Linked DNA regions of Pseudoduganella dura. Each later gene encodes a partner of the first gene's protein in a complex. Links are inferred from orthologs where the notes say so. Each region holds a gene or a part of one and is shown on either strand. Other genes may lie near its edges. The genes, in order: cheY and fliM.

Region 1 (3,075 bases):
CCTGGAAAAGCTGATGCGGCTGCGGCCGATGCCGGTGGTGATGGTGTCGTCGCTGACCGAGCGCGGTTCGGAAATCACGATGCGCGCGCTCGAACTGGGCGCCGTCGATTTCGTGCAAAAACCCAAGATATCGATCCAGACCGGCATGCGCGACTATGCCGACCTGATCGCCGATAAAATCCGGGCGGCGGCCAAGGCGCGCATCCGTGCCCGCACGCTGCCCCAAGCGGGCGCCGAAGGCGCCGCTCCCCTGCCACAATTGCGCAATCCACTGATGTCGTCCGAAAAACTGATCATCGTCGGTGCCTCGACCGGCGGAACGGAAGCGATCCGGGAATTCCTGATGCAGATGCCGTCCGACTGCCCGGGCATCCTGATCACGCAGCACATGCCGGAAGGGTTCACCCGCTCGTTCGCGAAGCGCCTGGACTCGCTGTGCAGGATTTCCGTGTGCGAGGCGCAAGGCAACGAGCGCGTGCTGCCGGGCCATGCCTATATCGCGCCCGGCCACTCGCACCTGCTGCTGGCGCGTTCCGGCGCGAATTACATGACGAAGCTCGACACAGGCGAGCCCGTCAACCGGCACCGGCCGTCGGTGGACGTGCTGTTCCGGTCGGCGGCGCAACACGCGGGCAAGAATGCGGTCGGGGTGATCCTGACCGGCATGGGCAAGGACGGCGCGGCAGGGATGCTGGAGATGAAAGCGGCCGGGGCGTATAATTTTGCCCAGGATGAGGCCAGCTGCGTGGTGTTCGGCATGCCGCGCGAGGCGATCGCCGTCGGTGCCACCCACGAGGTGGGAGCATTGCCGGCATTGCCCGGGATGGTGCTGGGTTACCTGGCACAGCACGGGATGCGCGCCCTGCGGGTGTAGCCCGGTCGGCAACCTATCGTCGACTTATCGGCGGCGATTCTGTGCCACTATGTGACTGCAGTACGCGATACAACGGTTTTGTGTTTTTTACCGGCGATTCGAGGGCGCTTCATTCCCTAGAGGCAACTTAAATGCTATCCTTCGAATCGCTGGTGACGCGACACCAACCACACTAATTATTTATAACCGCGTAGAGAAACAACGGAGCAATTCATGGCTGATCCAAAGATGAAATTTTTAGTTGTTGACGACTTCTCGACGATGCGCCGCATCGTCCGGAATCTGTTGAAAGAACTGGGTTATGCCAATGTGGACGAAGCCGAGGATGGCGTGATGGCGCTGGCCAAGCTGCGCTCGGAACAGTTCGACTTCGTCGTGTCCGACTGGAACATGCCGAACATGGATGGCCTGACGATGCTGCAGAACATTCGTGCCGATCCAGCGCTCGCGAAGCTGCCGGTGCTGATGGTGACCGCCGAAGCCAAGAAGGAAAACATCATCGCGGCGGCCCAGGCCGGCGCCAACGGCTATGTTGTCAAGCCTTTCACCGCGGCCACGCTGGACGAAAAGCTGAACAAGATTTTCGAGAAAATCGGAGTCTGATTCATGGGTGAGCAAGCCGGCGTCGCCGTCGCGGAAGGCGCGGATCCGCATGAGGAGTTCCTGGCGCGCATCGGGCACATGACCCGTGCGCTGCACGAGAACCTGCGCGGTCTCGGGCTGGACAAACTGATCGAGAAGGCGGCCGAGGATATCCCTGATGCCCGCGATCGGCTCGACTATGTGGCGCGCCTGTCCGAAACGGCCGCGCAGAAGGTGCTCAATGCCACCGACGAAGCAGGCCCCCTGCAGGATCGCATCTGCAGCGACGCGAAGGACCTGTCCGGCGCATGGCAGGCGCTGCTCGATGGCCAGGGCGGCGACAACGCCGACTGGCGCGCGCTGGCGCAGCGCACCGTCGCCACGCTGGCCGCCACCACCGAGGCCACCGGCGCCACCAAGGGTCACCTGATGGACATCATGATGGCGCAGGATTTCCAGGACCTGACGGGCCAGGTGATCAAGCGCGTGACTTCCATCGCGCAAAACCTCGAAAAGCAGCTGGTACAGACGCTGATCGACTTCGCGCCCGAGGAGCTGAAGAGGGAGATCGACACCGGTCTCCTGAACGGCCCGCAGATCGACAAGGCGAAAGACGGTGTCGTTGCCGATCAGAGCCAGGTCGACGACCTGCTCGACAGCCTGGGCTTCTGATTCAGGACGGGCCGTACGGCCCGTTTTTACTTTCCCCGCCATGCACCAAACGCATTTCCTCGTCCGCGAGCCGCTGCTCGATCCCCAGCAGCGCGTGGTCGGCTACGAACTCGCCTGGCAGCTCGACCCCGCGGCCGTCCCCGCCCAGGCCGAGCTGGAGGACCTGGTGCGCTTCGTCGCCGGACTCGTCAACGATGCCGAACGGGGCTGGCTGCTGCGCGACAAGACGCTGTTCCTGCAGGCCGTGCCGGGGATGCTGTCGACGGACGCGCTGCATGACCTGCCGCCGCAGCACACGGTGCTGTCGATCCGCACCGCCGAACTGGCCAATCCCGACACGCTGGCCGCCGTGCGCGCGCTGCGCGCCGGCGATGTCGGCATCCTGCTGCGCAACTGCGACCTGGCCCGCGTGGGCAACCGGCTGCCGATGATCGCCTCGTTCGTCGAGGTGCGCTTCACCGGCGCCGACGTGGCCGAGCAGGCGCGCGCCTATGCGGCGCTGAAGCAGTCGTCGGTGCGCATGGTCGGCCGCCCGGTCACCACGTGGGAAGACTTCGATGCCTGCGCCGCGCTGGGCATCGACGCCTTCGTCGGCAAGCTGCACCTGACGCCGCGCCCGGGCCCGGAAGTGAAGGGGATGAATCCGGCGCAGACGGTGATCCTGCAGCTGATGCAGATGGTGCAGGCCAATGCGGACGTGCCGAAGCTCGAAGGCGTGCTGAAACGGGATGCCGCGCTGTCCTACAAGCTGCTCCGCTTCATCAACTCGGCCGGGTTCGGCGCCGGCCGCGAAGTGCAGTCGCTGAAGCAGGCCATCGCGATGCTGGGCTACCAGCCGCTGTATCGCTGGCTGACCCTGCTGCTGGCCACGGCCAGCACGAGCGGCTACTCGCCGGTGCTGCTGGAAACGGCGGTCGTCCGCGGCCGGCTGGCCGAACTGCTGGGCC
Region 2 (3,215 bases), 610 kb from region 1 along the record:
CGCATGGGAACAGCAACTGGGCCAGAAAGTGGTGTGGATGGTGGCCGGCGGCGACCAGAGCGCTTCGCTGACCCTGAATCCGCCGGACCTGGGGCCGCTGCAGGTGGTGCTGAACGTGTCGAACGACTCGGCCACCGCCACCTTCACCGCGCACCAGGCGGAAACCCGCCAGGCGATCGAGAACGCGTTGCCGAAGCTGCGCGAGATGATGAGCGAAGCCGGCATCATGCTGGGCGACGCCAGCGTGTCGGCCGGCTCGCAGGAACAGCAGCAGGCGTTTGCCGAGCAGGCCCGCGGCGGCGGCGGGAGCGGCAACGGGCGCCACGGCCATGGCGGCGACGGCGGGCAGCAGGAAGAAAGCCAGCCCGTCATCCGCCGCGCCGTACTGGGCGCCGTCGACACGTTTGCCTGATTCCATGGTGCGGCCCGGTCCGCACCGATTTCCATACGGCAGAGCTGGCGGGTCTTCGGCCCGCTGTTCCGCGTATCCCGACGCGCCGCCTCTGCCGATAATGCCATAATGGCGGCACATATCGAATGGCAACAGCACGCGTGATCGGATGACTGCGCGCGCGTGATGGAAATGCAGAGTTGAAAGCGAAACAAGACATGAAAGCTGACCCGAAGGCAGACGCGGCACCCGCCGGTGGCGGCAACAAGAAACTGGTCATCATCCTGGTGGCCGTACTGGTGCTCGTGCTGGGCGGCGGCGGCGCGGCGGCGTTCTTCCTGATGAAGGGCAACGCGGCCGATGCCGAGCACGAGGAAGAAACCGTGCAGCCGAAAAAGAAAAAGAAGAAGAAACACGATGAAGGCCCGCCCGTCTACGTGGCGGTGGAGCCGTTCACCGTCAACCTGAATCCGGAAGAAGGCGAACAGTACCTGCAGCTGGCGTTTACGCTGCAGGTGCCCGATGCCGAGCAGTCGGAGGTCATCAAGAACAACATGCCGAAGGTGCGCAGCCGCATCCTGTTGCTGCTATCCTCCAAGAAAGCCTCGGAAATCAACAATCCCGAAGGCAAGACCAAGCTGTCCAAGGAAATCCTGGAGCAGGTCAACGAGCCATTCCAGGACCACGGCGACGAACAGGAAGTGACGGAAGTACTGTTTACCTCGTTTATTATCCAGTGAGCATTCAACAAGCATCGATGAGCCATGGCGGATAATTTTCTCTCCCAGGAAGAAGTCGATGCCCTGCTGAAGGGCGTCAACGGCGACCAGGACGACGTCCAGGCGCCGGAAGAAGTCGCGGGAGTCCGCACCTACAACCTGGCGACCCAGGAGCGCATCGTGCGCGGCCGGATGCCGACGTTGGAGATCATCAACGAACGGTTTGCCCGCCTGCTGCGCGTGGGGCTGTTCAACTTCCTGCGCCGCAGCGCGGAAGTATCGGTAGGCTCGGTGCGGGTATCGAAATACAGCGAATTCATCCGCAACCTGGTGGTGCCGACGAACCTGAACCTGGTGCACATGAAGCCGCTGCGCGGCACGGCGCTGATGGTGTTCGATCCGGGCCTGGTATTCCTGCTGGTGGATAACCTGTTCGGCGGCGACGGCCGCTTCCACACCCGCGTGGAAGGCCGCGACTTCACGGCCACCGAGCAGCGCATCATCCTGCGCATCCTCGATATCGTGTTCGATGCCTACACGAAGTCGTGGGAACCGGTGTTCCCGGTCGAGTTCGAATACATCCGCTCGGAGATGAATACGCAGTTCGCCAACATCGCCACGCCGAACGAGGTGGTGGTGGCATCGACCTTCACGGTGGAGCTGGGCTCGGTATCCGGCCAGATCCACTTCTGCATGCCGTATTCGATGATCGAGCCGATCCGCGATGCGCTGACGTCGTCGCTGCAGGGCGAGGCGCTGGAAGTGGACAAGCGCTGGATCCGCCTGATGACGCAGCAGATCCAGATCGCCGAGGTGGAACTGGTGGCGCGACTCGGCACAGCCAAGGTCAGCTTCGACGAAATCCTGAACATGCGCGTGGGCGACGTGATCCCTTTGAGCATTCCGGAAACGATCGAAGCCACGGTGGACGGCGTGCCCGTGATCGATTGCACGTATGGCGTGCTGAATGGACAATACGCGCTGCGGGTGGAGCGGCTGCTCGCCAACAGCGACAATTTGAGTAAATAACAGGCACGCGGACGCCGTCGGCGTCCGCGTGCAATTTGGCATTTGGCTGGCGACACCAGCATCACAGGAGCACATCATGGCGGATAACCAGGACGATCAAAGCCTCGACGACGATTGGGGCGCGGCGATTGCGGAGCAGGCCAAGGCGGAAGCCGAAGCGCTGCAGAAGGAAGCCGCCACCGCTGCCGTGTTCAAGGATTTCTCGAAGACGCCGACGCGTACGGAAACCCACAACGACATCGACTTCATCCTCGATATCCCGGTCCAGCTGACGGTGGAACTGGGCCGCACCAAGATCGCCATCAAGAACCTGCTGCAACTGGCGCAGGGCTCGGTGGTCGAACTGGACGGCCTGGCGGGCGAACCGATGGACGTGCTGGTCAACGGCTGCCTGATCGCGCAGGGCGAGGTCGTGGTGGTGAACGACAAGTTCGGCATCCGCCTTACCGATATCATCACGCCTTCCGAACGCATCCGAAAACTGAATAAATGAAGCGTGTCCTTGTTCCTGCACTGTCGGCCGCGCTGTTGGCAGGCTTCGTGCTGGCCGGCGGCTTTGCGCCGCCGGCCTTCGGCCAGAACGCGCCTGCCACTGCCACCGCGCCTGCCACCGCACCTGCCACCGTCGTCACCAATCCCGCCGACCGTACCGTCGCGCCCGTGAAGGCCGGCGAGCCGGCCACCGTCGTGTCGCCGGAAGAAGCGCCGGCCCCGGGCCCCGTGCCGCCGCCGGCGGCCTCGCCGGAGCAGCAGGCCGCGCTGGCCGGCGCGCGTACCGCGGTGCCGCCGCCCGCCCTGCCCGCGGCGCCGTCGGCGGCGGCCAACCTGGTGCAGACCGTTCTCGCGCTGGGCTTCGTGCTGGCGATCCTGGTGGGCCTGGCCTGGGCGCTGAAGCGCTTCGGCCCGCGCAACGTCACCGGCGGCAATACCGTGAAACTGGTCGGCGCGCTGTCGGTCGGCACGCGCGAACGGATCCTCGTGGTCGAGGTGGGCGAGCAGTGGATCGTCGTCGGCGCCTCGCCGGGGCGCATGAACGCGCTGGCCACGATGCCGCGGCAGGAAACGGCCCCCGAAGG

What was found.
Region 2: the proteins of cheY (region 1) and fliM are in contact, whole or in part, in a crystal structure (PDB 1F4V), measured with the Escherichia coli proteins. The link is inferred for Pseudoduganella dura from one-to-one orthologs.

What each region holds. Positions count from the first base shown.
Region 1 is NZ_WNWM01000002.1:5,162,377-5,165,451, forward strand. What follows is about bases 28-2,782. They hold cheY (chemotaxis response regulator CheY), read left to right. Parts: upstream 28-1,087; coding sequence 1,088-1,477; downstream 1,478-2,782. Other genes in these bases: GJV26_RS22635 (protein-glutamate methylesterase/protein-glutamine glutaminase), read left to right, coding at 28-874; cheZ (protein phosphatase CheZ), read left to right, coding at 1,481-2,128; GJV26_RS22650 (EAL and HDOD domain-containing protein), read left to right, coding at 2,169-2,782. In the rest of the region: more of GJV26_RS22635, read left to right, coding at 1-27; more of GJV26_RS22650, read left to right, coding at 2,783-3,075. UniProt on the Escherichia coli protein: Involved in the transmission of sensory signals from the chemoreceptors to the flagellar motors.
Region 2 is NZ_WNWM01000002.1:4,556,516-4,559,730, reverse strand. The notes cover bases 253-3,147. They hold fliM (flagellar motor switch protein FliM), read left to right. Parts: upstream 253-1,155; coding sequence 1,156-2,139; downstream 2,140-3,147. Other genes in these bases: fliO (flagellar biosynthetic protein FliO), read left to right, coding at 2,629-3,147; fliN (flagellar motor switch protein FliN), read left to right, coding at 2,216-2,632; fliL (flagellar basal body-associated protein FliL), read left to right, coding at 610-1,131; GJV26_RS19945 (flagellar hook-length control protein FliK), read left to right, coding at 253-412. In the rest of the region: more of GJV26_RS19945, read left to right, coding at 1-252; more of fliO, read left to right, coding at 3,148-3,215. UniProt on the Escherichia coli protein: FliM is one of three proteins (FliG, FliN, FliM) that forms the rotor-mounted switch complex (C ring), located at the base of the basal body.